DNA from 2 places in the Pseudomonas sp. B12(2026) genome. Region 1 is predicted to be linked to the other one. Evidence: predicted binding sites of a transcription regulator. Region 1 holds the regulator's gene; the other holds the start of a gene.

What was found. Region 1 encodes FliA, which starts transcription of late flagellar genes. Its sites were predicted from a motif close to CTAAAGTTTNNNNNNNNNNNGCCGNTAA; they were not measured.
Region 2: a site for FliA is predicted at 5,000-5,027, ahead of AC3B6A_RS05620 (methyl-accepting chemotaxis protein). Genes of this name have one in related genera too.

The regions. Positions count from the first base shown of each region.
Region 1 covers NZ_CM173430.1:4,077,056-4,092,682, reverse strand. Annotated here, with positions in the region: gene flhA (flagellar biosynthesis protein FlhA) at 581-2,704, shown strand; gene flhF (flagellar biosynthesis GTPase FlhF) at 2,741-4,039, shown strand; gene fleN (flagellar synthesis regulator FleN) at 4,209-5,039, shown strand; gene fliA (RNA polymerase sigma factor FliA) at 5,036-5,785, shown strand; gene AC3B6A_RS18875 (chemotaxis response regulator CheY) at 5,962-6,336, shown strand; gene AC3B6A_RS18870 (protein phosphatase CheZ) at 6,356-7,141, shown strand; gene AC3B6A_RS18865 (chemotaxis protein CheA) at 7,170-9,383, shown strand; gene AC3B6A_RS18860 (protein-glutamate methylesterase/protein-glutamine glutaminase) at 9,436-10,533, shown strand; gene AC3B6A_RS18855 (flagellar motor protein) at 10,533-11,273, shown strand; gene motD (flagellar motor protein MotD) at 11,287-12,171, shown strand; gene AC3B6A_RS18845 (ParA family protein) at 12,227-13,015, shown strand; gene AC3B6A_RS18840 (CheW domain-containing protein) at 13,113-14,006, shown strand; gene AC3B6A_RS18835 (chemotaxis protein CheW) at 14,090-14,569, shown strand; gene AC3B6A_RS18830 (DUF2802 domain-containing protein) at 14,571-14,978, shown strand; gene AC3B6A_RS18825 (hypothetical protein) at 15,148-15,489, opposite strand.
Region 2 covers NZ_CM173430.1:1,183,359-1,198,985, forward strand. Annotated here, with positions in the region: gene pncB (nicotinate phosphoribosyltransferase) at 1-1,143, shown strand, start outside; gene AC3B6A_RS05615 (helicase HerA-like domain-containing protein) at 1,227-2,714, shown strand; gene AC3B6A_RS05620 (methyl-accepting chemotaxis protein) at 2,904-4,793, opposite strand; gene AC3B6A_RS05625 (methyl-accepting chemotaxis protein) at 5,187-7,082, opposite strand; gene AC3B6A_RS05630 (Flp family type IVb pilin) at 7,237-7,443, opposite strand; gene cpaB (Flp pilus assembly protein CpaB) at 7,817-8,731, shown strand; gene AC3B6A_RS05640 (type II and III secretion system protein family protein) at 8,747-9,979, shown strand; gene tadZ (type 4b pilus Flp biogenesis protein TadZ) at 10,045-11,229, shown strand; gene tadA (type 4b pilus Flp biogenesis ATPase TadA) at 11,226-12,470, shown strand; gene AC3B6A_RS05655 (type II secretion system F family protein) at 12,467-13,357, shown strand; gene AC3B6A_RS05660 (type II secretion system F family protein) at 13,368-14,276, shown strand; gene AC3B6A_RS05665 (tetratricopeptide repeat protein) at 14,273-15,043, shown strand; gene AC3B6A_RS05670 (DUF3613 domain-containing protein) at 15,064-15,345, shown strand; gene AC3B6A_RS05675 (pilus assembly protein TadG-related protein) at 15,364-15,627, shown strand, end outside.

The sequences.
Region 1 (15,627 bases):
TTTTGTTTCGCCCCCTCGGGCGACCTCCTTTGGCAAACGCCCCAAAGGAGGCAAAGGTCTCTGCCCCTGCATCCGGGTCCCGCTTCGCGGGACTTCCCTCGCTCCATCGGAGTTTCAGGGGCCCGCGTTGACGGGCCATCCCTGGCCCGACAACGCTCTCGCGGCATCCATGCCGCTCGACCCCTGAAACTCCGATTCCACTCGGCCTCCTGAAGGGGCGCTCCGGTGCGTGTGGATGTTTCTCTGGAAGTCTTCAAGAGCCAAAGCCCAAAGCACAGCGCACTCGGGATCTGCTCGTGTAGGAGCGGACCTTGTCCGCGAAGCTCTTGAGCGGGGCTGATCGCGGACAAGGTCCGCTCCTACAAAAGCCGCAGGTTCCCGTAGGAGCGGACTCCGTCCGCGATGTGCAGGTGCCGCGCCCGGATCACGGATGAGTCCGCAGAAACCCGTCAAGACCGGCTATTTCCGCTGCTTCGAAAAAGTTGGAACGCTTCCTGCTAAACCCCTGCAAACGCCCGCTCGGGCGTCAAAAGTTTGATCCGGCGGGCGCGAGTCCCGTCGCAGGGCAGGGGAGTCGAGGGTGGACCGCACGCAACTGATCAGCAACGTTCGCAGCAATCTGGCGGGCCTGGGCCGGGGCAACCTCGGCGTGCCGCTGCTGCTGCTGGCGATGCTGGGCATGATGACCCTGCCGATCCCGCCGTTCCTGCTGGACGTGCTGTTCACCTTCAACATCGCCCTGTCCATCGTCGTCCTGCTGGTCTGCGTGTACGCGCTGCGGCCGCTGGACTTCGCGGTGTTCCCGACCATCCTGCTGGTCGCAACCCTGCTGCGCCTGGCGCTGAACGTCGCCTCCACCCGCGTGGTGCTACTCCACGGCCATGACGGCCACGCCGCCGCGGGCAAGGTGATCCAGGCCTTCGGCGAGGTGGTGATCGGCGGCAACTACGTGGTCGGCATCGTGGTCTTCGCGATCCTCATGATCATCAACTTCGTGGTGGTCACCAAGGGCGCCGGGCGTATCTCCGAGGTGAGCGCGCGCTTCACCCTCGACGCCATGCCCGGCAAGCAGATGGCCATCGACGCCGACCTCAACGCCGGCCTGATCGAGCAGGCGGAAGCCAAGAAGCGCCGCGCCGAGGTGGCCCAGGAGGCCGACTTCTACGGCTCCATGGACGGTGCCAGCAAGTTCGTCCGCGGCGACGCCGTCGCCGGCCTGCTGATCCTCTTCATCAACCTCATCGGCGGCATCGCCATCGGCATGCTGCAGCACTCCATGGGCTTTGGCGACGCCGGCAAGGTCTACGCCCTGCTGACCATCGGCGACGGCCTGGTGGCGCAGCTGCCGTCGCTGCTGCTGTCCACCGCCGCGGCGATCATGGTGACCCGCGTGTCCAGCGCCGAGGACATGGGCCAGCAGGTCAACCGGCAGATGTTCGCCTCGCCCAAGGCGCTGGCCATCTCCGCCGCGATCCTGATCGCCATGGGCCTGGTGCCCGGCATGCCGCACGTTTCCTTCGTCGGCCTCGGTGGCCTGGCCGCCGGCGGCGCATACCTGATCTGGCAGCGCCAGCGCCAGGCGGCGCAGCAGGCCGCGCAGGAAACCCAGCGCCAGCAGGAGCTGCTGCCGGCCCAGCGCGCCCAGGAGTCCAAGGAGCTGGGCTGGGACGACGTGACCCCGGTGGACATGGTCGGCCTGGAGGTCGGCTACCGGCTGATCCCGCTGGTGGACCGCAACCAGGGCGGCCAGCTGCTGGCGCGGATCAAGGGCGTGCGCAAGAAGCTGTCCCAGGACCTGGGCTTCCTGATGCCGTCGGTGCATATCCGTGACAATCTCGACCTGCTGCCCAACGCCTACCGCCTGACGCTGATGGGCGTCAGCGTGGCCGAGGCGGAGATCTACCCGGACCGCGAACTGGCGATCAATCCCGGCCAGGTGTTCGGCAGCCTCAACGGCATCGCCGGCAAGGACCCGGCCTTCGGCCTGGAGGCGGTGTGGATCGAGGCGTCCCAGCGCGACCAGGCGCAGTCCCTGGGCTACACCGTGGTCGACGCCAGCACCGTGGTCGCCACCCACCTCAACCAGGTGCTGCACAAGCATGCCCACGAGCTGCTCGGCCACGAGGAAGTCCAGCAACTGATGCAGCTGCTGGCCAAGACCTCGCCCAAGCTCGCCGAAGAGCTGGTGCCGGGGATGATTTCCCTGTCGACCCTGCTCAAGGTCCTGCAGGCGCTGCTGCAGGAGCAGGTGCCGGTGCGCGACATCCGCACCATTGCCGAGGCCATCGCCAACGTTGCCGCCAAGAGTCAAGATCCCGCCGCCATGGTGGCCGCGGTTCGCGTCGCGCTGTCCCGCGCAATCGTGCAAACCATTGTGGGACTAGAGCCGGAGCTGCCTGTGATCACTCTGGAACCCAGGTTGGAACAGATATTGCTCAATAGTCTTCAGAAGGCCGGACAGGGCTCCGAAGACGGCATGTTGCTGGAGCCCGGAATGGCGGAAAAGCTGCAACGCTCGATGGTCGAGGCGGCGCAGCGCCAGGAAATGCTCGGCAAGCCGGCGATCCTGCTGGTGGCCGGCCCGGTCCGCGCGATGATGTCCCGGTTCGCGCGGATGGCGGTCCCCACCATGCACGTGCTGGCCTACCAGGAAATCCCGGACAACAAACAAGTCACCATTGTCGCCACCGTTGGGCAGCAATAGTCAGTAGTCGAATAGAGAGCACCGAGGTCGCAGGCCATGCAGGTAAAACGCTTCTTCGCCGCCGATATGCGTCAGGCCATGAAACTGGTCCGTGACGAACTGGGCCCGGACGCCGTGATCATCGGCAATCGCCGGGTGGCCGGCGGCGTCGAGCTGACCGCGGCGCTGGACTACCAGGCCCCGGCGGCGGCCAGCAAGCCGAACCCGGCGCTGGAAGTCGAACTGCGCAAGACCCAGGCGCGCATCGCCCAGGCCAAGGCCGAGCTGAGCGAGCCGGTCCGCGCCAGCGCGGCCGAGCGCAAGGACCGTCAAATGTACGACGCGCAGGCGCCGCGCCGCACGGCGGCCGAGACCCTGGCCGAAGCCATGGAGGCGCCGGCCGCACCGGCCGCCGCCAACGTCGGCCAGCAGGCCCTGGAAGCCATGCGCTTCGAACTCAACGGCCTGCGCGAACTGATCGAAGTGCAACTCGGCTCCATTGCCTGGAACCAGCTGCAGAGCCAGCGTCCGAAGCAGGCCAACCTGTGGCGCCGCCTGCAGCGCATGGGCCTGCCGGCGGACCTGTCGCGCAGCCTGCTGGAGAAGGTGGCGTCCATCGCCGACCCGAAGCAGGCCTGGCGCATGCTGCTGGCGCACCTGGCGCGCTCGATCAACACCCCGGAAAACGACCTGCTGGAGCAGGGCGGGGTGGTCGCGCTGGTCGGCCCGGCCGGCATGGGCAAGACCACCACCCTGGCCAAGCTGGCGGTCCGCTACGTGCTCAAGTACGGCGCGCAGAGCATCGCCCTGGTGTCGATGGACAACTTCCGCATCGGCGCCCAGGAGCAGATCAAGACCCTCGGCCGCATCCTCGATGTGCCGGTGGTCCTGGTCAGCCCGGGGCAGTCGCTGGTCCAGGCCATGGCGCCGCTGGCGCGCAAGCGCCTGGTGCTGATCGATACCGCCGGCCTGTCCGCCAACGATCCGGCGCTGCGCATGCAGCTCGAAGCGCTGGCCGCGCAGAGCCTCAACGTACAGAACTACCTGGTGCTGGCCGCGACCAGCCAGAGCCAGGTGCTCAAGGCGGCGTGGCAGAACTACCGCGCCTGCGGCCTGGCCGGCTGCATCCTGACCAAACTGGACGAGGCCGGCAGCCTCGGCGAGGCGCTCGCCCTGGCTATCGGCCGGCGCCTCCCGGTGGCCTACCTGGCGGACGGTCCGAAGATTCCGGACGACCTGCAGGTGGCGCGCAGTCACCAGCTGGTCAGCCGCGCGGTGAGCCTGCAGGCGCCGGAAGAGCCGAGCGAGGACGACATGGCCGACCTGTTCGCCGGCCTGTACCAGCGCGCCGGCTGAACGATTCGAAGAGCCCCGTGGTGGGGCGATGGGCGGCCGGCTTGGGCCGCCCGGCGAGGCGGATGCTCTGGGAGACGATCCGCGAGCGCCGGAAGCGGTAGAGCACCGCGGCCGGCAGGGCCGCAGCGCCAGGAGGCGCGGCGGCTGAATGACGAGACAGGGTATTGATATGGGCATGCATCCCGTTCAGGTAATCGCGGTCACCGGTGGCAAGGGTGGCGTCGGCAAGACCAATGTGTCGGTGAATCTGGCACTGGCGCTGGCCGACCTCGGCCGGCGAGTCATGCTGATGGACGCCGACCTGGGCCTGGCCAACGTCGACGTGCTGCTGGGCCTGACGCCCAAGCGCACGCTGGCCGACGTCATCGAGGGCGAATGCGATCTGCGCGACGTGATCCTCCAGGGGCCCGGCGGCATCCGCATCGTCCCGGCGGCCTCCGGGACGCAGAGCATGGTGCACCTCACGCCGATGCAGCACGCCGGCCTGATCCAGGCCTTCAGCGATATCAGCGAGAACATCGACGTGCTGGTGGTGGACACCGCCGCCGGCATCGGCGACTCGGTGGTGAGCTTCGTCCGCGCGGCGCAGGAAGTGCTGCTGGTGGTCTGCGACGAACCGACCTCGATCACCGACGCCTACGCCTTGATCAAGCTGCTCAACCGCGACTACGGCATGACCCGCTTCCGCGTGCTGGCGAACATGGCGCACAGCCCGCAGGAGGGCCGCAACCTGTTCGCCAAGCTGACCAAGGTCACCGACCGCTTCCTCGACGTGGCGCTGCAGTACGTCGGCGCCATCCCCTACGACGAGTCGGTGCGCAAGGCGGTGCAGAAGCAGCGTTCGGTGTACGAGGCGTTCCCGCGCAGCAAGGCGTCCCTGGCCTTCCGGGCGATCGCGCAGAAGGTCGACAGCTGGCCGCTGCCGGCCAATCCGCGCGGGCACCTGGAGTTCTTCGTCGAACGCCTGGTGCAGCATCCAGCCACGGGACCCGCCGCATGATGCCGGCCTCTGGAGCGCGTATGTACAGCAAGGCGCAGGCACAGAATTCCCAGGACCAGCTGATCCAGCGCTACGCGCCGCTGGTCAAGCGGATCGCCTACCACCTGCTCGGCCGCCTGCCCGCCAGCGTGCAGGTCGAGGACCTGATGCAGGCCGGCATGATCGGCCTGCTGGAAGCGGCGAAGAAATACGACGCCGGCAAGGGCGCGAGCTTCGAGACCTACGCCGGCATCCGCATCCGCGGCGCCATGCTCGACGAGGTGCGCAAGGGCGACTGGGCGCCGCGCTCGGTGCACCGCAACACCCGCATGGTCAGCGACGCGATCCGTACCGTCGAAGCGAGAACCGGCCGCGACGCTAAAGATCAGGAAGTTGCTGCCGAACTCAATATGAGCCTCGAGGATTATTACGGCATCCTCAGCGACACCCAGGGCAGCCGGCTGTACAGCTTCGACGATCTGCTGCAGGACGGCGAGCAGGGCAGCGGCCTGGCCGAAGACGCTTCGCACCAGGTCAACGAGCCCGCCCACGGCCTGGAGGACGAACGCTTCCAGGCGGCGCTCGCCGACGCCATCACCAAGCTGCCCGAGCGCGAGCGGCTGGTGCTGGCGCTGTATTACGACGAGGAGCTCAACCTCAAGGAGATCGGCGAGGTGCTCGGCGTCAGCGAGTCGCGGGTCAGCCAGCTGCACAGCCAGTGCGCGGCGCGCCTGCGGGCGCGTCTGGCGGAGTGGCGCGCGCACTGAGCTTCGGGTAGTTTCGCGGCGGCATTTTCTGTAGGAAATGCTCGCAGGAGTTTCGAATTCTCTGGGTGACGTCCCTTTGACGTCCCCGCACGGCACGAGCGCATGACGCTCGATGAATTGACGGCACGCCCGCCAGGACGTGCCTGGTATCGATGGAGGTCGGTTTGGACAAGAATATGAAAATTCTCATCGTGGACGACTTCTCCACGATGAGGCGCATCATCAAGAACCTCCTGCGGGACCTGGGGTTCACCAACACCGCGGAAGCCGACGACGGCACCACCGCGCTGCCGATGCTGCACAGCGGCAACTTCGATTTCCTCGTCACCGACTGGAACATGCCCGGCATGACCGGCATCGACCTGCTGCGCGCGGTTCGCGCCGACGAGCGCCTCAAGCACCTGCCGGTGCTGATGGTCACCGCCGAGGCCAAGCGCGACCAGATCATCGAAGCGGCCCAGGCCGGGGTCAACGGCTATGTGGTCAAGCCTTTCACCGCTCAGGTGCTGAAGGAAAAGATCGAGAAGATTTTCGAGCGGGTCGGCGGCTGAGGCTGGCCAAGAGGGCGTCATGGATCTCGTCAACGAATCCGCGGGTGACTTCGAGTCGACCCTGAAAAAACACGCGCGCGAATTGGTCGACTGCCTCGATCGCGGTGAAGTGCAGACCGCCGTGCAGCTGATCTCCGAACTCACCCAGGCGCGCGATCGTGGGCTCTACCAGGAAGTCGGCAAGCTCACCCGCGAGCTGCACAACGCCATCGTCAACTTCCAGATCGATCCGAATTCCCGCCACGCCGAGGAAATGTCGCAGATCGCCGACGCCACCGACCGCCTGTCCTACGTGGTGACCATGACCGAGAGGGCGGCCAACCGCACCATGGACCTGGTGGAGGAGTGCACCCCGGTGGTCTCGCACATCGAGAACGAGGCCAAGGCGCTGCAGGAAGACTGGTCGCGCTTCATGCGCCGCGAGCTGGGCGCCGATGCCTTCCGCGACCTCGCCAAGCGCGTCGAGCAGTTCCTCTACAGCAGCGCCCAGGACAGCCGCAAGCTGTCCGCGCACCTCAACGACATTCTTCTGGCGCAGGACTTCCAGGACCTCACCGGGCAGGTGATCAAGCGCGTCACCAAGCTGGTCACCGAGGTCGAGACGAACCTGGTCAAGCTGGTCTGGATGGCCGGCCAGGTGGACCGCTACGCCGGCATCGAGCATGACCACGAGGGGATGCGCGAGGCGGTGGAAAAAGAAAGATCGTCCAAGGGTGAAGGTCCGCAGATCGCTGCCGATACAAGAAAGGACGTCGTATCCGGTCAGGACGATGTCGACGACCTGTTGTCCAGCCTAGGTTTTTGAGTGTCGTTGACACTGTAGGGAGCACCGAATGAGCTTCGACGCCGATGACGAGATCCTCCAGGACTTCCTGGTGGAGGCCGGCGAGATCCTCGAGCAACTGTCCGAGCAACTGGTTGAGCTGGAAAGCCGCCCGGATGACATGGACCTGCTCAACGCAATCTTCCGTGGGTTCCACACCGTCAAGGGCGGGGCGGGCTTCCTCCAGTTGAACGCGCTGGTGGAGTGCTGCCACATCGCCGAGAACGTGTTCGACATCCTGCGCAAGGGCGCGCGCCGCGTGGATGCCGAGCTGATGGACGTGGTCCTGCAGGCGCTGGACACCGTCAACGTGATGTTCCAGCAGGTGCGCGATGCGGAAGAGCCGACCCCGGCCACGCCCGAGCTGCTGGCCGCGCTCTCGCGCCTGGCCGAGCCGGCTGGCGACGAACCGGCCGCGGCACCGCCGGCCGCCGAGCCCGAGCCTGCTGCGCAGGCTCCCGCCGCCTACGGCGACATCACCGACGCCGAGTTCGAGCAACTGATGGACGCCCTGGAGCCGGCCGCCGCCGAGCCCGCGCCCGCGGCGGATGCCGAAGCGGCCTCCGACGACGACATCACCGACGACGAATTCGAAGCGCTGCTCGACCAGCTGCACGGCAAGGGCCAGTTCGGCGGCGCCAAGGAGCCCGCCAGCGCCGCCCCCGCCGCGAGCGCGCAGGCACCGGCCGCCGGCGACGAGATCAGCGACGACGAGTTCGAAGCGCTGCTCGACCAGCTGCATGGCAAGGGCCAGTTCACCGGCGCCAAGGAAGAGCCGGCTGCCGCCCCGGCCGGGAATGCCGCCGCCCCCGCCGCCGCTGGCGACGACAACATCACCGACGACGAATTCGAGGCGCTGCTCGACCAGCTGCACGGCAAGGGCCAGTTCGGCGGCGCCAAGGACGAGCCGGCCGCCGCCGCTCAACCGGCCGCCAAGCCCGCTGCCAAAGCCGCCGCTCCCGCGCCGCAGCCCAAGCCCGCCGCCGCGCCGGCTCCGGCCGCCGCCAAGCCCGCCGAGGCCGCCCGCGCCGCGCATCCGGACAAATCGGCCAGCGAAGCGGAAACCACGGTGCGCGTGGACACCGCGCGCCTCGACGACATCATGAACATGGTCGGCGAACTGGTGCTGGTGCGTAACCGCCTGGTGCGCCTGGGCGCCAACAGCGGCGACGAGGCGATGGCCAAGGCCGTGTCGAACCTCGACGTGGTCACCGCCGACCTGCAGTCGGCGGTCATGAAGACCCGCATGCAGCCGATCAAGAAGGTCTTCGGCCGCTTCCCCCGGCAGGTCCGCGACCTGGCGCGCCAGCTGAAGAAAGAGATCAACCTGGAGCTGATCGGCGAAGAAACCGACCTGGACAAGAACCTCGTCGAGGCCCTGGCCGACCCGCTGGTGCACCTGGTGCGCAACGCGGTGGACCACGGCATCGAAGGCCCGGACGAGCGCGAGGCTGCCGGCAAGTCGCGCTCGGGCAAGGTGGTGCTGTCCGCCGAGCAGGAGGGCGACCACATCCTGCTGTCGATCTCCGACGACGGCAAGGGCATGGACCCGGACGTGCTGCGCGCCAAGGCGGTGGAGAAGGGCCTGCTGGAGAAGGACGCCGCCGACCGCCTCTCCGAGTCCGACTGCTACAACCTGATCTTCGCCCCGGGCTTCTCGACCAAGGCCGAGATTTCCGACGTCTCCGGCCGCGGCGTCGGCATGGACGTGGTGAAGACCCGGATTTCCCAGCTCAACGGCATCATCAACATCTACTCGGCCAAGGGCCAGGGCTCGAAGATCGTCATCAAGGTGCCGCTGACCCTGGCGATCATGCCGACCCTGATGGTGATGCTGGGCGACCAGGCCTTCGCCTTCCCGCTGGTGAACGTCAACGAGATCTTCCACCTCGACCTGTCCAACACCAACGTGGTCGACGGCCAGGAAGTGGTGATCGTCCGCGACAAGGCCCTGCCATTGTTCTACCTCAAGCGCTGGCTGGTGCCGGGCGCGCAGTATGACGAGCCGGGCGAGGGCCATGTGGTGATCCTCTCCGTGGGCACCCAGCGCATCGGCTTCGTGGTCGACCAGCTGGTGGGCCAGGAAGAGGTGGTGATCAAGCCGCTGGGCAAGATGCTGCAGGGCACGCCGGGCATGGCCGGGGCGACCATCACCGGGGACGGGCGCATCGCCCTGATCCTCGATGTGCCGAGCATGCTCAAGCGCTACGCACGGCGTATCTGATTTCGGCGCGCGGGGACGCCCGCGCGCGGCAAGGCTTTATTCAGGAGTGTCTATGGTTGTCAAAGTCCTGGTGGTGGACGATTCGGGATTCTTCCGCCGCCGTGTCTCGGAGATTCTGTCCGCCGACCCGCAGATCCAGGTGGTCGGTACGGCCACCAACGGCCGCGAGGCGATCGATCAGGCGCTGGCGCTCAGGCCCGACGTGATCACCATGGACTACGAGATGCCGCTGATGGACGGCATCACCGCCGTGCGGAGCATCATGCAGCGCTGTCCGACGCCGGTGCTGATGTTCTCCTCGCTGACCCACGAGGGCGCGCGGGTGACCCTGGACGCGCTGGACGCCGGCGCCGTCGATTACCTGCCGAAGAACTTCGAGGACATCTCGCGCAACCCGGACAAGGTGCGCCAGCTGCTGTGCGAGAAGGTCCACACCATCGCCCGCAGCAACCGCCGCTTCGCCGCCTACGCCACCACCACCCCGATGCCCGCGCCGGCCGCCGCCAGCGCCGCGCGCCATGCCGCGCCGGCCTCCGCCGGCAGCCCCGCGCCCGCCGCGCCGGCGCCGTCCGCCGCCCCAAAGCGTAAGCCCTACCGGCTGGTGGCCATCGGTACTTCCACCGGTGGGCCGGTGGCGCTGCAGCGGGTCCTGACCCAGCTGCCTGCCAACTTCCCCGCGCCGCTGGTGCTGATCCAGCACATGCCGGCGGCATTCACCAAGGCCTTCGCCGAGCGCCTGGACAAGCTCTGCCGGATCACCGTCAAGGAAGCCGAGGACGGCGACCAGCTGCGCCCCGGCGTGGCCCTGCTGGCCCCCGGCGGCAAGCAGATGATGATTGACGCGCGCGGCTCGGTGCGCATCCTCCCCGGCGATGAGCGGCTGAACTACAAGCCCTGCGTCGACGTGACCTTCGGCTCCGCCTCCAAGGCCTACGGCGACAAGGTGCTGGCGGTGGTCCTCACCGGCATGGGCGCCGACGGCCGCGAAGGCGCGCGGATGCTCAAGCAGAGCGGCAGCCAGGTGTGGGCGCAGGACGAGGCCAGCTGCGTGATCTACGGCATGCCGATGGCGATCGCCAAGGCCGGCCTCGCCGACGCGGTGTACGGCCTGGACGATATCGGCCGCCACCTCACCGAGGCCTGCGGCTGATGGATGTGCTCAGCCTGGTCGGCCTGATCCTCGCGCTGGTCGCCATCATCGGCGGCAACTTCCTCGAGGGCGGGCATGTCGGCGCGCTGGCCAACGGCCCGGCGGCGCTGATCGTGGTCGGCGGCACCCTGGCCGCCGCGCTGCTGCAGACCCCGGTGCCGGTGCTCAAGCGTTCGGTGAACCTGCTGCGCTGGATCATCCTGCCGCCCAGGGTCGACCTGGTCGGCGGCATCGGCCATGTGGTCGGCTGGAGCATGACCGCGCGCAAGGAGGGCCTGCTGGGCCTGGAAAGCGTCGCCGACGCCGAGCACGACCCCTTCGCGCGCAAGGGCCTGCAACTGCTGGTGGACGGCACCGAGCCGGAAGCCATCCGCAGCATTCTCGAAGTCGACCTGTACAACCAGGAAAGCCGCGACCTGGCGGCGGCCAAGGTGTTCGAAAGCATGGGCGGCTACTCGCCGACCATCGGCATCATCGGCGCGGTGATGGGCCTGATCCACGTGATGGGCAACCTCGCCGACCCCAGCCAGCTGGGCGGCGGCATCGCCGTGGCCTTCGTCGCCACCATCTATGGCGTGGGCCTGGCCAACCTGCTGCTGCTGCCGGTGGGCAACAAGCTCAAGAGCATCGTGCTGCGCCAATCCTGCTACCGCGAGATGCTGATGGAGGGCCTGCTGTCCATCGCCGAGGGCGAGAACCCGCGCTCCATCGAACTGAAGCTGCAAGGCTTCGCCGGCTGAGGAGGGGACGCCAATGCCTCGCCGCCGCCGCCACGAGGAACACGAGAATCACGAACGCTGGCTGGTGTCCTACGCGGACTTCATCACCCTGCTGTTCGCCTTCTTCGTGGTGATGTACTCGATCTCCTCGATCAACCAGGGCAAGTACAAGATCCTCTCGGAAACCCTCACGGGCGTGTTCAACCAGCCCGACCGCGCGGTCCGCCCGATCCCCGTCGGCGAGGAGCGGCCGCGCACCCAGCAGCCGGACCAGTCGCTGAACGAACCGATGGACGAGGGCCAGCCCCAGGGCAGCCCGGACACCCTGGAGCAGATTTCCGAGAGCATGCGCCAGGCGTTCGGCGAGCTGATCAAGAGCGACCAGGTCAGCGTGCGCGGCAACGAGTTCTGGATCGAGATCACCCTCAATTCCAGCCTGTTGTTCCCCAGCGGCGATGCGATTCCCAACGACGCCGCCTTCGGCATCATCGAGAAGGTCGCCGGAATTCTGGCGCCTTACCGCAACCCGGTGCACGTCGAAGGCTTCACCGACAACGTGCCGATCCACAACGCCCAGTACCCGACCAACTGGGAACTGTCGGCGGCCCGCGCCGCGAGCATCGTGCGCATGCTCGCCCAGGACGGGCTGGACGCCGGCCGGCTGGCGGCGGTGGGCTATGGTGAATTCCAGCCGGTGGCGGACAACGCGACGGCGGAAGGGCGCGCGCGCAACCGCCGGGTGGTGCTGGTGATCTCCCGCAACCTGGAGGTGCGCCGCAGCGTCAGCGGCGTGGGCAGCGGCAAGGCGCAGGCGGACCCGGCGCTGCGACATGCTGGCACGCAACCTGCACCGGTGCTTGCCGGTGAGGCGCCCGCGGGCGGCGCCGTCAATTCTTCGTCATCGGCGGCAGGGCAATGAAAGTGAGCAGCATGAAAACCCTGAGCCGATCCTCGGTCAGCGCGGAGCGAGCACTATGAAAGTCTGGGCGGTAGCCAACCAGAAAGGTGGCGTCGGCAAGACCACATCCTCCATCGCCCTGGCGGGCCTGCTGGCCGACGCCGGCAAGCGCGTGCTGATCGTCGACCTCGACCCGCACGGCTCGATGACCAGCTATTTCGGCCATGACCCGGACACCCTGGAGCACAGCGTGTTCGACCTGTTCCTGCACCAGGGCAGCGTCCCCGAGGGGCTGCCGGAGCAACTGCTGCTGCCGACCAGCCACGAGAACATCCGCCTGTTGCCGTCGAGCACCGCGCTGGCCACCCTGGAGCGCCAGTCGCCGGGGCAGAACGGCCTGGGCCTGGTGATCGCCAGGAGCCTGGCGCAGCTGTGGAACCAGTTCGACCACGCGATCATCGACAGCCCGCCGCTGCTCGGCGTGCTGATGGTCAACGCGATGGCGGCCAGCCAGCACCTGGTGATCCCGGTGCAGACCGAGTTCCTCGCCCTCAAGGGCCTGGAGCGCATGGTCAACACCCTGACGATGGTCAACCGCTCGCGCAAGCAGGCGCTGCCGTTCACCATCGTGCCGACCCTGTTCGACCGCCGCACCCAGGCTTCGCTGGGCGCACTGCGGGTGCTGCGCGACACCTATCCCGACACGCTCTGGCAGGCCTTCGTGCCGGTGGACACCAAGCTGCGCGACGCCAGCCGCCACGGCCTGGTGCCGTCGCGCAACGATGCCAACAGCCGCGGGGTGATCGCCTACCGCGCGCTGCTCAAGCATCTGCTGGCACAGTTGCCGGCGGCGCAGGTGGCCTGAGCATGGCCGGCCTCGAACAAAGAATCCGACGAGAGCGTTCAAGTCTCGCTGCTGCACGGCCGATAGGCTGGAAAGTCCCCTTGCGCGGTCATCACCCATGAGTCGTTCCGTTACCGCCACGCGTCCCCAGCTTGCGCTGCAGTCCTACCTGGACGCGCTGCTGCAGGATGCCTTCGTAGACTTCGCCGACGAGCCGGCGGCGCCGGTTGCCGCGCCCGTTGCGCCGGCGCCGGTCGCCCTGGCCAGTGCCGAGCCGCTGCCGGCGGTCGTCGTCGAGCCCCAGCCGACCCTGGTGGAGCCGCAGCGCGACAGCATCAGCCTGGACGAATTCGAAGCCGCGGTGCTCGAAGAGCAGGTGCGCGATGCGCGCCTGAGCCTCGCCCGCGAGCCCGCCGCGCCGCCGGTCGCGGCCGCGCCCGTGGTGGCGCCGCCGAGCCGGGCGGTGCAGGATGCGCAGGTCATCGAGCTGCGCCAGCCGGGCAGCGCCGAGATGCCCGCCGCGCCGCTGGCGCTGCTGGACAACGGCCGCCCGGTGTGGGCTGCCGAGCCCTTCGAGTGCCTGCTGTTCGACGTCGCCGGGCTGACCCTGGCGGTGCCGCTGGTCTGCCTGGGCTCGATCTACCCGCTGGCGGGCCACGACCTGACCCCGCTGTTCGGCCAGCCGGACTGGTTCCTCGGAATCCTGCCGGGCCAGGCCGGCAACCTGAAGGTGCTCGACACCGCGCGCTGGGTGATGCCCGAGCGCTACCGCGACGACTATCGCGAAGGCTTGCAGTACGTGATTTCCGTGCAGGGCTACGAGTGGGGGCTGGCGGTGCACCAGGTCAGCCGCTCGGTGCGCCTGGACCCGTCCGAGGTGAAATGGCGCAGCCAGCGCCAGCAGCGCCCGTGGCTGGCCGGCACGGTGATCGAACAGATGTGCGCGCTGCTCGACGTCTCGGCCCTGGCCGAACTGATCGCCAGCAACGCGACGCGGCGCCCGCAGCATTGAGCGCGCACTGATTTGAACGCCAATCCATTTAACGAAAGCCACCGCGCCGCTGGCGGCGCGGTTAGACGAAGAGGCGAAGGGATATGAAGAAAACGTCAGCGCAAGGTGCCGAAGATCCGATTCTGCAGTGGGTCACCTTCCGCCTGGACAACGAGACCTACGGCATCAACGTGATGCAGGTCCAGGAAGTGCTGCGCTACACCGAGATCGCGCCGGTGCCCGGTGCCCCGAGCTACGTGCTGGGCATCATCAACCTGCGCGGCAACGTGGTCACCGTGATCGACACCCGCCAGCGCTTCGGCCTGGACCCGGCGCCGGTCTCCGACAACACCCGCATCGTCATCATCGAGGCGGACAAGCAGGTGGTGGGCATCCTGGTCGACAGCGTCGCCGAGGTGGTCTACCTGCGCCAGTCCGAGATCGAGACCGCGCCCAACGTCGGTAACGAGGAGTCGGCCAAGTTCATCCAGGGCGTCTGCAACAAGAACGGCGAACTGCTGATCCTGGTCGAGCTGGACAAGATGATGACCGAGGAAGAGTGGTCGGAGCTGGAGAGCATCTGAGGTGCTGATCGCGCTGGTGATCCTCGGCGTGGCCTGTGCCGGCCTCGCCGGGACGTGCGCCTGGCTGGCGCGGCGTCAGCGCGCCCAGCTGGCGCAGGCGGCGGAGCACGCCGCGCGGATCGCCGAGCTCGAACAGCGCCTGAAGGCGCAGGGCAAGTGCCTGGAGTCCTACCAGCAGGTCAACGTCCGCATGGGCGAGGAACTGCGCGAGCTGGGCAGGCAGGTCGCCCCGCTGCCCGAGCGCCTGACGCGCATGGAGCAGCGCGACCCCTCCACGCTGTCCTACAGCCAGGCCGCGCGCCTGGTCGGCATGGGCGCCTCGGCCGCCGACCTGACCCAGAGCTGCGGACTGTCCCAGGCCGAAGCCGAACTGGTTGCGCGCTTGCACCAGCGCAAGCCGGAAGAGTAGGGCGCCTGATCGGGCTGGCGGAGGGGCGGCGCTTCGGCGTATTTCGCTTTGAGTCTTCGTAGAGCTGTTCATCGCTCCAGAAGTACTCCTCGCCGGCGGTGGTCTGCAGTTCAGGGATTACAACGCTCTAGATCCACGAGCCGTTATCTTATCGGTTTTATTTTATAAATTAAGGCGCTTCGGTTTCTCGAATGGCCTCAATCAGTTCCTCCATAGTGGAATCATATGGTGGTTTCCATGGTGGCATATCACTTTCTAACCACTCATCATACTCTTCAGAGCTGAGAATTTTCCTGAGTTCGTCGACTATTATTCTTCTGGTCTTGGATAATTTATTTAAAACATCATTCTCTTTAAAGAATAGAAACAGTGCCAGCGATGCTCTAGTGCTGTCGGGGAATCCTGATGCGATTCTGTCAATTGATGGGACTATAGTTTCCAATTGAGTTGCAGCATAGGTTAGGCTCTTTATTTTCTCAGTGTCTCCTTGTGGGTTTTGTTGTTTTTTCATTTAGTGCTATATCTCCTTTGATCTTGCAATCCTCTACGCCGAGATTGTTCTAATCCTTACCATGTTGATCATGGAAAAGAACTTTACAGTAGAAGCCGGTTGATTTTTTTCTGTTGCTGTTATAAAATGATACGATGG
Region 2 (15,627 bases), 2.9 Mb from region 1:
GACTTCTACAAGCTGAGCATGATGCAGGCGGTGCTGCACAACTACCCCAACGCCGAAGTGGAGTGGGAGTTCCGCTGCCGCAACGAGGAGGACCTGCGCGCCTACCTCGACCCCGTGCGCGAGCAGATCGAGCACCTGTCGGAGCTGTCGTTCGCGCCCCAGGAGCTGGCCTTCCTCGAACGCATTCCATTCTTCACGCCGGACTTCATCCGCTTCCTCGGCCTGTTCCGCTTCAACCCCTGCTACGTGCAGCTGGGTGTCGAGAATGGCGAATTCTTCCTCCGCCTCAAGGGCCCCTGGCTGCACGTGATCCTCTTCGAGGTGCCGCTGCTGGCGACCATCAGCGAAGTGCGCAACCGCCACCGTTATCCGGGGGCCTCGCTGGCCGCCGTGCGCGATCGCCTGCAGGAGAAGCTCGACTGGCTGCGCGGCGAAGCCAGCGCCGAGGAGCTGGCCGGCTTCAAGATGGCCGACTTCGGCACCCGCCGGCGCTTCTCCTATCCGGTACACGAAGCCGTGGTGCGCGACCTGCGCGACGGCTTCCCCGGCCACTTCGTCGGCACCAGCAACGTGCACCTGGCGCGCACGCTGGGGGTGAAGCCGCTGGGCACCATGGCCCACGAATGGCTGATGGCGCACCAGCAGCTCGGCCCGCGGCTGATCGACAGCCAGGCCGCCGCGCTGGACTGCTGGGTCCGCGAATACCGCGGCCTGCTGGGGATCGCCCTGACCGACTGCATCACCATGGATGCCTTCCTGGCCGATTTCGACCTGTATTTCGCCAAGCTCTTCGACGGCCTGCGCCACGACTCGGGCGACCCGCTGGAGTGGGCGGAAAAGGCCATCCGTCACTACGAGCACCTGGGCATCGACCCGCGCGGCAAGACCCTGGTGTTCTCCGACGGCCTGAACCTGCCGCGCGCCCTGGAAATCTACCGGGCGGTGCGCGGCCGCATCGATGTCAGCTTCGGCATCGGCACCCATTTCACCTGCGATGTGCCCGGCGTCGTGCCGATGAACATCGTGCTGAAGATGACCGCTTGCAACGGCCAGCCGGTGGCGAAGATTTCCGACACGCCGGGCAAGACCCAGTGCAGGGACGAGAATTTCCTCCACTACCTCAAGCATGTCTTCAAGGTCTGAGCGCGCCGGTTTGCACAGTGCAGCGTGACGCGCCAGTCTTGGTGGACGAACCATCGCGACCATCCATATCAGGGGAATGACGGATGCCAGCAACGAACGAACTCATCATTGGCGCAGGTCCCGACGGCCAGCCGGTCGGCCAGCCCTGGAAGCTCGCCAACCGCCACGGCCTGATCGCCGGCGCCACCGGCACCGGCAAGACGGTCACGCTGCAACGCCTGGCCGAATCCTTCAGCGACGCCGGCATCGCGGTCTTCGCCGCCGACATCAAGGGTGACCTGTGCGGCATCGCCGCCGCCGGCAACCCGCAGGGCAAGGTGGCCGAGCGCATCGCCAGCATGCCCTGGCTGAACCACAAGCCGCAGGCCTACCCGGTGAGCATCTGGGACGTCGCCGGCAAGACCGGCCACCCGCTGCGCACCACGCTGTCGGAAATGGGCCCGCTGCTGCTGGCCAACCTGCTGGAGCTGACCGAAAGCCAGCAGGCGGCGCTGTTCGCCGCGTTCAAGGTGGCCGACCGCGAAGGCCTGCTGCTGCTCGACCTGAAGGACCTCAAGGCGCTGCTCAACCACTTCAAGGAGCACCCGGAAATCCTCGGCGAGGACCGCGCGCTGTTCACCGGCGCCTCCTCCCAGGCCCTGCTGCGGCGCCTGGCGCTGCTGGAGCAGCAGGGCGCCGAGGAGTTCTTCGGCGAGCCGGCGCTGCAACTGGAAGACCTGTTGCGCCCCGAGGCCGACGGTCGCGGGCGCATCCACCTGCTCGACGCCAGCAAGCTGGTGCACGAGGCGCCAAAGGTCTACGCCACCTTCCTGCTCTGGCTGCTGGCGGAACTGTTCGAGCAGCTGCCCGAGCGTGGCGACGCCGACAAACCCGTCCTCGCGCTGTTCTTCGATGAGGCGCACCTGCTGTTCAACGGCACGCCCAAGGCGCTGCAGGACCGCCTGGAGCAGGTGGTGCGGCTGATCCGTTCCAAGGGCGTGGGCGTGTACTTCGTCACCCAGTCGCCGAGCGACCTGCCAGACGACGTGCTGGCGCAGCTGGGCCTGCGCATCCAGCACGGCCTGCGCGCCTTCACCGCCAAGGAGCAGAAGTCGCTGCGCGCGGTGGCCGACGGCTTCCGTCCCAACCCGGCGTTCGACGCCCTTGCGGTGCTGACCGAGCTGGGCATCGGCGAGGCGCTGGTGGGCACGCTGGAGGAGAAGGGCACGCCGGCCATGGTCCAGCGCGTCGCCGTGGCGCCGCCGCAATCGCGTATCGGCCCGCTGAGCGACGCCGAGCGCGCGGAGCTGATCCGCCGTTCGCCGCTGGCCGGCCGCTATGACCAGCCGATCGACCGCGAATCCGCCTACGAGCGTCTGACCGGCCGCGCCGACGACAAGATGGCGCCGACCCAGGAAAAACCCGAAGAGAAGGGTGTCGGCAGCGACCTCGGCGGACTGGCCGGCGAGCTGCTCGGCACCCTGGCCAGCCAGACGGCGAAGACCGTGGTGCGGCAGGCGGCCAACCAGATCGGTCGGCAGTTGGTGCGCGGGTTGATGGGGGCGTTGCTGGGCGGGAGCAAGCGGCGCTGAGGGGGGGGCGGGCTGTGCCCGCCCTTCGCGGATGAGATCCGCTCCTACGAAAGCGATTCACCCTGAGGCATTGTCGCCGGGCGGTTCGCGAGCAAGCTCGCTCCTACAGGTCGGGGCGAGTCTTGTAGGCGCGAGCTGGCTCGCGAACGAAAAAGGCGCCCGAAGGCGCCTTTTTCATTGCCGCACCGATCAGATGCGGAAACTGTCCACCAGATGCCGCAGGCGGCCGGCCTGGTTCTCCAGGTCGGCACAGGCGCGCAGGGTGGCCTGGAGGTTTTCCACGCCTTCCTGGTTCAGCGTGTTGATCTCGGTGATGTCCATGTTCAGCGAGTCGACCACGGCGGTCTGCTCCTCGGTGGCGGTGGCCACCGACTGGTTCATCGCGTCGATCTCGCCGATGCGGTGGGTGACGCTGGCCAGGCGCTCGCCGGCGCGGTTGGCGATCTCCACGCTTTCCAGGCTGTAGCGCTGGCTTTCGGTCATGGTGTCCACGGCCTCGCGGGCGCCGACCTGCAGCTCCTCGATCATCTTCTGGATTTCCTGCGCCGACTCCTGGGCGCGGTGGGCCAGGTTGCGCACCTCGTCGGCGACCACGGCGAAGCCACGACCGGCCTCGCCAGCGCGGGCGGCTTCGATGGCGGCGTTCAGCGCCAGCAGGTTGGTCTGCTCGGAGATGCCTTTGATCACTTCGAGAATCTGCCCGATGTTCACCGTGCGGCTGTTCAGCGCCTCGATGTTGGCGCAGGCCGAGCTGATCTTGTCGGAGAGCTGGTTCATCGCGCTGATGCTCTGCTCGACCACCTGGCGCCCGTCGCCGGCCTGGTGCGAGGCGTCGGTGGCGTGGTGCGAGGCATCGGCGGCGTTGCGGGCGATTTCCTGGGCGGCGGCGCCCAGCTCGTTGATCGCGGCGGCGACGCTGTTGGTGCGGTTGGCCTGCTCGTCGGAGTTGCTCATCGATGAGTTGGACGCGTTGACCACCAGTTGCGAGACGTCATGCAGGCTGCGCGCGGTGGAGGCGACTTCGCGGATCGATTCGTGGATGCGCTCGACGAAGCGGTTGAAGGCGTTGGCCAGCACGCCGAACTCGTCGTTGCTGGCGACCTTCAGGCGCTGGGTGAGGTCGCCGTCGCCCTGGGCGATGTCCTGCATGGCGCGGCCCATGTTGGTCAGCGGGGTCATCAGCACGCGGATCAGCATGCCCAGCAGGAGCAGGATGGCGACGATGGCGATGACCGCGGCGACGATGGCCGAGGTGCGGAACTTGTTCAGCATGGCGTAGGCGGCGTCCTTGTCGATGGACAGGCCGATGTACCAGTTCACCGAGGGCAGCCCCTTCACCTGGGTGAAGCTGAGGATGCGGGTCTGGCCGTTGCTCTCGGCCTCGCTGAAGCCGGCGCCGACCTTCGGCGTGTTCCGCGGGTAGACGTCGGCCAGGGACTTCATGACCAGGTTCCTGTCCGGGTGCACGAGGATCTTGCCGTCGCCGCTGACCAGGAAGGCGTAGCCCATGCCGCTGAAGTCCAGCGAGTTGATGATCTGCACCAGGGTCTGCAGGCCGAGGTCGCCACCGACCACGCCCAGGGTCTTGCCGCCGGCGCGGGCCGGGGTGGCCACGGTCATGATCAGTTGCTGGGTCGCGGCGTCGATGTACGGCTCGGTGAGCGTGGTGCCGCCGGCGGCCAGGGCGTCCTTGTACCAGGGGCGGGTGCGCGGGTCGTAGCCGTCGGGCATGGCGTCGTTGGGGCGCATGGTGAAGGCGCCGTCTTCCTGCCCCAGGTAGGTGAACATGAAGGTCTTGTGCAGGGTGTCCTGCTCCAGCAGGCCGGTGAGGTGTTCCGGCGAGCTGTCGCGGGCGAGGGTCTGGGCGGTGTTCTCGATCAGCAGCAGCCGGCCGCTCAGCCAGTTCTGGATATTGCTGGCGGTCACGTCGCCCATTTCCCGCAGGTAGTTTTCGAGATCCTCGCGGATCGCGTTGCGCTGCAGGTAGTCGTTGTAGAGGGTGAAGAGGGCGAAAGCGGAGAAAACAACAAGCGAGGCGGCCAGGAGGATCTTATGGCTGAATTTCAGGCTCTTGATCATGCTGCGTCGAATCCGGAAGTAGTGGGATGCCTGAACGGCGGCGGTCCGGGCGACAGGTCCGATGTCGCCGTGGAACGTCCGTCCCCGTGGTGTGAAACGGACGGCGCCGGCGCGGCGGATAGCCGTGCGGGCGTGGCCGGAACTCCCTTGTCCCGGCGGTGACGACAGGCCCGGTTTGTTGGTGGTATCAGGGGCCTTCACCCTTGGTTTCGGCGCGGCCCAGGGAAGCTTGAAAGAGTCGGACGAACGGTAGGCGTGGCTCTGACGCGGGTGTTTCAGCGGTGAGACAGGTTGGTTGCCAGCGAGCAAGCCAGGCTCGACCTGACCTGTAGGAGCGAGCTTGCTCGCGAACGAAAAAGGCGCCCGAAGGCGCCTTTTTCATTGCCGCACCGATCAGATGCGGAAGCTGTCCACCAGATGCCGCAGGCGGCCGGCCTGGTTCTCCAGGTCGGCGCAGGCGCGCAGGGTGGCCTGGAGGTTTTCCACGCCTTCCTGGTTCAGCGTGTTGATCTCGGTGATGTCCATGTTCAGCGAGTCGACCACGGCGGTCTGTTCCTCGGTGGCGGTGGCCACCGACTGGTTCATCGCGTCGATCTCGCCGATGCGGTGGGTGACGCTGGCCAGGCGCTCGCCGGCGCGGTTGGCGATCTCCACGCTTTCCAGGCTGTAGCGCTGGCTCTCGGTCATGGTATCCACGGCCTCGCGGGCGCCGACCTGCAGCTCCTCGATCATCTTCTGGATTTCCTGCGCCGACTCCTGGGCGCGGTGCGCCAGGTTGCGCACCTCGTCGGCGACCACGGCGAAGCCACGACCGGCCTCGCCGGCGCGGGCGGCTTCGATGGCGGCGTTCAGCGCCAGCAGGTTGGTCTGCTCGGAGATGCCTTTGATCACCTCCAGAATCTGCCCGATGTTCACCGTGCGGCTGTTCAGCGCCTCGATGTTGGCGCAGGCCGAGCTGATCTTGTCGGACAACTGGTTCATCGCGCTGATGCTCTGCTCGACCACCTGGCGGCCGTCGCCGGCCTGGTGCGAGGCGTCGGTGGCGTGGTGCGAGGCATCGGCGGCGTTGCGGGCGATCTCCTGGGCGGCGGCGCCCAGTTCGTTGATCGCGGCGGCGACGCTGTTGGTGCGGTTGGCCTGCTCGTCGGAGTTGCTCATCGACGAGTTGGAGGCGTTGACCACCAGCTGCGAGACGTCGTGCAGGCTGCGCGCGGTGGAGGCGACTTCGCGGATCGATTCGTGGATGCGCTCGACGAAGCGGTTGAAGGCGTTGGCCAGCACGCCGAACTCGTCGTTGCTGGCGACCTTCAGGCGCTGGGTGAGGTCGCCGTCGCCCTGGGCGATGTCCTGCATGGCGCGGCCCATGTCGGTCAGCGGCGCCATCAGCACGCGGATGAGCATGCCCAGCAGGAGCAGGATGGCGACGATGGCGACCACCGTGGCGATGATGGCCGAGGTCCGGAAGTCGCTGAGCATGGCGTAGGCGGCGTCCTTGTCGAGCACCAGCGCGACATACCAGTTGGCGCCCGGGAGGCCTTCGACATGGGTCATGGAGACCAGCTGGGTACGGCCGTCGGCGACGACTTCCTGGACCCCGGGGCGGACTTGCGGGGTGCCGCGCGGGTAGACCTCGGCGAGATTCTTGAAGTCCTTGTCGACATCCGGGTGGATGAGGATCTTGCCGGCGTCGCTGACCAGGAAGGCGTAGCCGTCGCCGTTGAAGTTCAGCGAGTTGATGATGCCGGTGATGGTCTCCAGCTTCATGTCGCCGGTGGCCACGCCGAGCAGTTGGCCGTTGCGCATGACCGGCATGGACATGGCGAGGATCGGCTCCTTGGTGCCGGCATCCAGGAAGGGCTCGGTGACGACCAGCCCGCCGGCCGCCACGGCGCCCTTGTACCAGCTGCGCTGGCGCGGGTCATAGTCGTCGGGCATGGGCGAGAAGGGGCGGATGGTGAAGACGCCGGTGGCGGCTTCGCCCAGGTAGACCGAGAGGAAGTTCCGTTGCAGCGCGGGTTGCTCCAGCAGGTGCAGGATGCGTTCGGCGCTGGGGTCGGCTTCGCCCAGTTGCGCGCCGAGCATTTCCACCAGGTGGATGCGGCCTTCCAGCCAGCTCTGGATATTGCTGGCGGTCAGGCTGCCGATCTGGTGCAGGGAGGTCTCGGTGTCGGCCTGGATGGCCTGACGCTGGCGGAAGTCGTTGAAGAGGATGAAGCAGGCGAAGGCGAAGATGACCACGAGGGAGGCCGCCAGAAGAATCTTCCTGGCGAAGGACAGCGAGCGAAGCATTGGAAAAGCATCCTGCAGGTGAAACGAAGGGATAGGCAGGATGTATCGGCCGTTTGCTCGAAGACTTTAACTTGAATATGGACATACGCCCGGCCGCAACGAATTGCAGCCGGGAGGAAGTTCTTTGGTTGTGTTGCGGAAGTGTATTTTCCGCTTACTCCGAAGCTGGTGTCCCGCTTGGCAGCGCGTTGCTGATATTGGTGAACATGCTGTTGATATCAAGTCCGAGGCTACGTGCCCCGGCAATGATGACCACCGCGATCAACCCGGCAATTACCGCATATTCGATAGCGGTTGCACCTTCCCGTTCGGTCAGTAGCGCTTTTGCCTTGCAGTAGAACTTCAGACTCAGGTCTTTGATATTCAGGTTCATCGCGGTTGCTCCTTGCAGCACCACCGGGGCGGCGCCCCGACTTCACCGTCAGGCTAGGCCCGGCATGGCGGAATGCAATTGATCAAATGGCACTAATACAAAAGTTATAGTCATGGCGAAGTAGAACTAACTGAGGATTGGAAATTTATCGCCGGCATTTGACGCTATTACCGCAGCAACTAAATTCTGCTTTGGAACAAGCAGTTGGCCATTATGCGGAAAGGTTATTTCTGAATTTCCCCAGGCGGCCGAAATAACGACAAGGGTCTGAAGGACGTATGCCGGTGCTGCCGGTGTTGTGACTTCCGATCAGGCTGTGGACCTTGGGTCCACGCGTCCCGATAACGCCAAGGATGTGGACATGAATAGCAAGGTGCTGATGGTTTTCGCCGGGCTGTTGCTGTTGTGCGCAGGGGTTGTGGGATATCTGGGACTGTCGCTGGGCAAGCCGGCGGCGCCGGTCGCCGGCGCGGCGCAGGAGGTGGCGCCCGCCGCGCTGGCGGAGGCGGACAAGCTGCAACGCACGCCGGTGGTGGTGGCGCGGCGCGACCTCGCGGCGCTGACGGTGATCGGCAAGGACGATCTCGCCATCGAGCTGCTGCACACCGCCCCGGCCGGCAGCTACCCCAGGCCCGAGGCGCTGGTCGGGCAGCGCGTGTGGGTCGCGGTGCCGGCCGGCAGCATCGTTTCCGCCGCGCTGGTGGAGCCGGGCGGGCCGCTGGCGCGGACCATCCGCCCGGACGAGCGGGCCATGGCCATCGCGGTGGACGAGGTGATCGGCGGCGGCGGCTTCGTGCTCCCCGGCGACTACGTCGACGTCATGCTGTTCGTCCAGGACCAGCAGAGCACCGACCGCGTCCTCAGCGCCCAGGTGGTGCTGCCCGGAGTGCGCGTCCTCACCTATGGCGAGCAGATCGCCGTCGCCCGCGACGGCCAGGTGCGCAACGGCGGCGATCCGAAGGACAAGACCCCGCGCCCGCCGCGCACCGCGGTGCTGGCCGTGCCGGCCGAGGCCGCCGCGCGCCTGATGCTGGCCAGCCAGGCCGGCTCGCTGCGCCTGGCGGTGCGCAGCAAGGACGAGAACCTCTACGAGAAGGAGCAGCAGGGCGGCTATATCCAGGCCTCGCTGAATGCCGCCGGCAGCCAGCCGGTCACCCTCGAACAACTGCTCGGCAAGGCCCGTCCGGCGCCCGCCGTGCGGCAGGTTCCGGCGTCGGCGGTGAGCCCGGGCGTCGTGGTCTACCGCGGTACCACCGTTACCCGCGAAGCACATTGAGCAAGGAGCGCATCGATGCCCAAGCGCCTCATCCTGTCGCTGGCCGCGCTGCTGGCCTGTGCCGTCCACTCGGCCGCGCAGGCGGTGCCGAGCGCCTGCGCCGGATTCTCCGGCCGGCAGTTGACCCTCGACGTCCAGCAGGGCGCCCAGCTCGACCAGCAGCTGCCGGTGCCGATCAAGCGCCTGGCCATCGGCGATCCGGAGATCGCCGACGTGCAGGTGGTCGACAAGCGTGACTTCCTCATCACCGGCAAGGCCGAGGGCCTGACCAGCCTGCTGATCTGGACCCCCTGCAGCGACCAGCCGATGAGCAGCGTGGTGCGCGTCGGCTCGCGGGCGATCGCCGATGCCGGCGGCGTGCCGGGCAACCTCGCCGCCGGGCTGTCCAACCAGGTGCAGACCGACATCCGCTTCGTCGAAGTCAGCCGCAGCAAGCTCAAGCAGGCCAGCACCTCGCTGGTGCGGCGCGGCTCGAACACCTTCGTGCTCGGCTCGCCGGGCAGCCTGGGCGGCCTGCAGCTGGACAGCGCGGGCAACCTGGGGGGCACCTTCGGCACCGCCAACGGCGGCTTCAACATCATCTGGGGCGGCGGCAGCAGCAAGTGGCTGGGCTTCATCAATGCCCTGGAGGGCAGCGGTTTCGCCTACACCCTGGCACGCCCGAGCCTGGTGGCCACCAGCGGGCAGAGCGCCTCGTTCCTCGCCGGCGGCGAGTTCCCCATCCCGGTGCCCAACGGCAACAACGACACCATCACCATCCAGTACAAGGAATTCGGCGTCCGCCTGACCCTGACCCCCACGGTGATGGACGACAGGCGCATCGCCCTGAAAGTGGCGCCGGAAGTCAGCGAGCTGGACTTCTCCAGCGGCATCCGCACCAACGACATCGCGGTGCCGGCCCTGACCGTGCGGCGCACCGACACCAGCGTGATGCTGGCCGACGGCGAGAGCTTCGTGATCAGCGGGCTGATCAGCAGCAGCACCATCAGCAACATCGACAAGTTCCCCTTCCTCGGCAGCCTCCCGGTGATCGGCGCGCTGTTCCGCTCCTCGAACCTGGACAAGGACGACCGCGAGCTGCTGATGATCGTCACCCCGCACCTGGTCCAGCCGCTGGCGGCGAGCGCGGCGCTGCCGACGCTGCCCGGCGAGGGCCTGCGCAAGTACGACCCCGGGTTCGGCGAGTTCTATTTCCTCGAGGACGGCCGCTTCGACCAGCGCCGGGCCAGCAGCGGGATGTCGCGCTGATGGACACCTATGACGCGGCACCCCGCCAGAGAACGGGCCGTGGGGAACGGGAAGGGAGCGGCAGCATGAGTCAGACATTCGTCGCACTGGTTCAGCATCCCGGCGAGCAGGAGTGGCTGCAGAGCAGCCTGGCCAGCAGCGGGCAGGTGGTGGTCGCCAGCAGCGGCACCCTGGAAGAGCTGCTGGCGCTGCTCGACGTCACCGGCGCCGGCGTGCTGTTCACCAGCCTGAACAAGGCCAACCTGGTGACGCAGAGCTCGCTGATCGAAGGGCTGGTGTCGGCCCGGCCGCTGCTCTCGGTGGTGGCCGTGGGCGATGGCCTGGACAACCAGCTGGTGCTGGCGGCGATGCGCGCCGGCGCCCGCGATTTCGTCACCTACGGCGCCCGCGCCAGCGAGCTGAGCGGCCTGGTCCGGCGCCTCGGCGGGCGCCTGCCCAGCGTGCCGGTGAGCGCCGCGCGGCAGGGCGAGCTGGTGAGCCTGGTGAACGCCCGGCCGGATGCCGACGGCGCCTTCGTCGCGCTGCACCTGGCCCTGGCGCTGCAACGCCAGGCCGACAACCGCGTGCTGCTGGTGGACATCGGCCAGCCTTGCGGCGAGGCGCTGGCGATCCTCGGCATGGACTCGGCCTTCAGTTTCGCCGATGCCATGCGCAACCTGCGCCGCCTCGACCAGACGCTGATCGACAGCGCCTTCACCCGCCACGACTCCGGGCTGCGCATCCTCAGCCTGTCGGACGAGCCCGGCATACTGGAGCGGGTCACCACCGCCGAGCTCTACCTGCTGCTGGGCAACCTGCGCGGCGCCTTCAGCCACGTGCTGGTCAACCTCACCGGTGTCGCCGAGGGCGAGCTCGCCAGCCAGCTGCTGGCGCAGGCCAACCGCGTGCTGTGGCTGGTCGACCAGAGCGTGCCGTCCTGCCGCAAGGGCCTGGAACGCCTGCGCCGGCTGCGCGAACGCAGCCCCGCGCTGCCGCGCATCGAGCTGCTGATCGAGCGCTATTGGCCCTCCGTCCCGCCGGATGCCCCGGCTCTGGCGAGGATGTTCGGTCTGGAACTGTTCGGCGTGCTGCCTGCCTCGCCCGAGGCGCGCCTGCGGGCGAAGAACATCGGCCAGAGCCTGTTCGAGCTGTCGCCGCGCGACCCGCTGACGATCAAGCTGCGCGACCTGGCGGACAACCTCGGGGCGAGCCCCGGCGAACGTCCGCGGCGCTTCGCCTGGCTCGGCTGGCCCAAGGCGGCGCGGCCATGAGCTACGGCAGCGGCTTCTCCGGCCAGCACGACCAGGACCTGCAGGCGCTGAAGATGCGCCTGCACCGCTACATCATCGACGAGATCGACGAAGACGGCATGAACCTGCTGGAGGGCGCGCGCCCGGCAGTGGCCCAGTACGTCGCCGAGAAAGTCAGTGAATATGCCGCGCGGCGCCAGCTGGCGATCTCCCGCTACGAGCTCGACCGCCTCGCCGAGGAGGTGGTGGACGAGCTGACCGGCTTCGGCCCGCTGGAAATCCTCCTGCGCGACCCGAACATCTCGGAAATCCTGGTCAACGGCCCGGACCGGGTGTTCGTCGAGCACGGCGGCCGGCTGTACCAGAGCGACCTGCGCTTCATCGACGACCATCACGTGCAGCGGGTGATCCAGCGCATCCTCGCGCCGCTGGGGCGGCGCCTGGACGAGTCCAGCCCGATGGTCGACGCGCGCCTGCCCGACGGCAGCCGGGTCAACGCGATCATCCCGCCGGTGGCGCTGGACGGCCCGTGCCTGTCGATCCGCAAGTTCAGCAAGGAACTGCTCAAGAGCGCCGACCTGCTGGGCTACCAGAGCGTCGACGAGCCGATGCTGGCGTTCCTCCGCCAGGCGGTGGAGAGCCGCTGCAACATCCTCATCAGCGGCGGCACCGGCACCGGCAAGACCACCCTGCTCAACGTGATGAGCAGCTTCATCGACGAGCGCGAGCGCATCGTCACCATCGAGGACACCGCCGAGCTGCAACTGGGCCACAACCACGTGGTGCGCCTGGAAACCCGTCCGCCGAACGCCGAGGGCTTCGGCGAGGTCACCGCCCGCGACCTGATCCGCAACGCCCTGCGGATGCGCCCGGACCGCATCATCCTCGGCGAGATCCGCGGCGTGGAAGTGCTCGACGTGCTGCAGGCGATGAACACCGGCCACGACGGCTCGATGAGCACCGTGCACGCCAACTCCGCGATGGACTCGCTGCTGCGCCTGGAAATGCTGGTCGGCCTCACCGGCCAGCGCGTGCCGGAGCAGACCCTGCGGCAGATGCTCTGCTCGGCGCTGGACATCGTCGTGCAGATCACCCGCCTGGCCAGCGGCCGGCGCTGCATCAGCGAGATCATCGAAGTGCTGGAGGTGCGCGACGGAGTGTACGTCACCAACGCCCTGTTCAGCCTCGATCGGCGCGGCAGCGGACAGTTCGTCCGCACCGCCCAGCCGGGCGGGCTGAAGTTCCGCCAGGTGCTGATGTGAGCGGCGCCCTGCTGCTCGGCGCGGTCAGCCTGGCGCTGGGCCTGTTCGGCGTGCTGACCGGCGTCATGGCCTGGCGCACGCGGCACAACGAGCAGGTGCTGCGGCGCCTGAGCGGCAGCGGCGCGCTGCCGGCGGAAGCGGCGCGCGGCCGCAGCAGCCACTGGCTGGCCCGGCGCCTGCGGCGGGCGGGCGTCGCCGACATGCGCCGCTGGCTGCTGGGCTTCGGCGTGGCGGCGCTGCTGCTGATGTTGCTCGGCGCCCGCCTGGGCGGCGTGCCCGGCGCCCTGGGCGCCGTGGCGCTGGCGCTGGCCGGCGGGCACCTGCTGCTCAACGTGCTGTACCAGCGCCGCCTGCAACGGATGATCCGGCAGATGCCCAACTTCCTCGACCAGGTGGTGCGCAGCCTGCACTCCGGCCGCACCCTGGGCGACTCCATCGCCCAGGCGGTGAGCGCCGCGGACGACCCGCTGCGGGAAGTCTTCGCCCTGGCGACCCACCACGTGCAGCTCGGCATCAGCCTGCCCGAGGCGTTGCAGGAGGTGGCGGAGCTGTACGACGTGGAGGAACTGCACGTGTTCTCCCTCGGCGTGGCGGTGAACCATCGCTACGGCGGCAACACCACCGACCTGCTGGAAAACATCATCAAGGTCATCCACGAACGGGAGAACCTCGGCCGCCAGCTGCGCGCGATGACCGGCGAGACCCGCCTCAGCGCCCTGGTGCTGGCGGTCCTGCCGGTGAGCCTGGGGGCCTACATCCTGTTCACCAACCCGGGCTACCTGATGAACATGTGGCTCGACGGCAGCGGCCGCTGGCTGCTGCTGACCTCCCTCGGACTGCAGGCGCTGGGCTGCTACACGCTCTGGCGCATGCTCAAGAGCATCTAGGAGGCCCGCGATGCCGATGACCTACGGTTTGCTGGTGGCGATCCTGGTGCTCGCCGCGGTGCTGCTGGCGCTGTCGCAGAGCCGCGCCGCCGGCCGCGAGCAGCGCCTGATCGAACAACGCCTGGGCGGCGCCCAGTTGCCGCGCGCCGGCGGCCGGCGCCTGGCCGGGCTGCTGGAGCGCGTGGGCGGCAGCGCCCTGGCGCAGCGCCTGCAACTGCGCGACGACGAGGTGCGCATCCTGCTGGAGCAGGCCGGCTGGAGCGGCAGCGCGCCGCGGCGCATCTACCTGCTGGCGCTGCTGCTGTGCCCGCTGCTGCTGGCGGGGCTGGCCCTGGCCGTCAGCCTGATGCCCAGGCCGCTGTTCGACTCGGCGCTGCTGCCGGTGGTGTTCGCCGCCGGGGTCGGCTTCCTCCTGCCCAAGCGCGTGCTGGCCCACTTCGCCGGCAAGCGCCGCGAGCGCCTGGCGGAGGAGGTGATCGTGTTCATCCAGCTGATCCGCATCCTCTTCGACTCCGGCCTGACGGTGGAGCAGAGCCTGCGCGTGGTGCGCCAGGAAGGACGGAACATCGTGCCGGTGCTGGCCGGGGAGCTGGAGACCGTGCTGGCGCACCTCGACAGCGGCCTGGACCTGGCCGACGAACTCGACCTGCTGCACAGGCGCCTGGCGGTGAGCGAACTCAGCGACTGCTGCAACGTGCTGCGCCAGATGGTGCGCCAGGGCGGCAGCGCGCGCAGTTCGCTGCAGACGCTCAAGCAACTGTTCGAGGACCGGCGGCTGACCCGCATGCAGGAGAAGGTCAGCAAGCTGTCGGCGAAGATGAGCCTGGTGATGATGCTGCTGCTGTTCCCGGCGCTGCTGATCATCCTCGCCGGGCCGGGCTTCATCGCGATCACCAAGGCCCTGGGGGGAATGAGATGAGAAACGCAATCGTGGTCGGCCTGCTCAGCCTTGCGCTCGGCGGCTGCGCCAACCTCGGCACGCTGGGCGGCAGCCCGGTCGGCCAGGCGTGCAACGAGCACCTGGGGGAATCGCTGGAGCTGCAGCTCAACCTGGCGCGGGAGATGCTCGACCAGGGCCGCGCCCACGCCGCCCTGGCCAACCTGGAAACCCTGCCGCAGGACTCGCTGGAAGTGCGCGAGAGCAAGGCGCTGGCCCTGCGCCGCATCGGCAGCCCGCTGGCGCGCGGCGAATACCAGGCGCTGCTCGGCACCTGCAAGGCCGGCGAGGCGCACCACGGCCTGGGCCTGATCGCCATGCGCAACGGCAACCGCACCGAGGCCATGCTCGAACTGCGCGAGGCGGCGCGGCTGCAGCCGACCGACAGCGCCTTCCGCAACGACCTGGGCGTGGCGCTGCTGGAGCGCGGCGACCGCGCCGGGGCGCGCTTCGAGTTCATCACCGCGCTGGAGCTCAGCGAGGGCGGCAAGCTGCCGGCCACCAACCTGCTCAGCCTGATGTACCTGGAAGGCGAGAACAGCCAGGCCGAGGGACTGATCCTGCGCACCGGCCTGTCCGCCGACGACGTGCGCGAGGCCCACGAGCGCGCCGATGCGCTGCGCTCGCCGGGCTCGGCGCCCACGCCGGAGAGCCTGGGCCGGCAACAGGCGCCGGCGGCGGGCGCGGTGGCCCGGGACACCTCATCTGGCGCGGCGGCGGACGCCGGGCTGCTGGTCAAGGCCCGCTGAGGCGGGCAAGGAGGACGACGATGAAGGCATGGATTCTCGCCGGCGCGCTGCTGGCCGCGCCCTGGCTGGCGCAAGCGGCCGATGCGCCGCCCGCGCAGCCCGGCACCAGCGCCCGCGACCAGCAGGAGGTGCAGGCCTGGCTGGAACTGCAGCGCAGCGGCCGCGCCGCCTCGCCCTATCCGCAGAGCGCCACCCCGGCCGAACGCGACCGCGCCTACCAGCGCTACCTGAAGAGCTACACCCGCGAGATTCCCGAATACCTGCTCGACGACAACAACGATTTCAGCACCGGGAAGAACTGATCCTTTCGGGAGCGGAACATGGGACGCGAACGGCAACGGGGCGCGATCGGCATCATGGCGGCGGGGACGCTGCTGCTGGCGCTGGTCTGCCTGGCGCTGGTGGTGGACACCGGGCGCCTGTACTACGAGCAGCGCAAGTTGCAGCGGGTGGCCGACATGGCGGCGCTGGAGGCGGCTTCGCAGAGTGGGATGTGCGCCGCGCCGGAAAGCGATCCGCAGACCTACGCACTCGCCAGCGCGGCGAAGAACGATTTCGTCCCCGCCAGCGCCGGCGATCTGGTC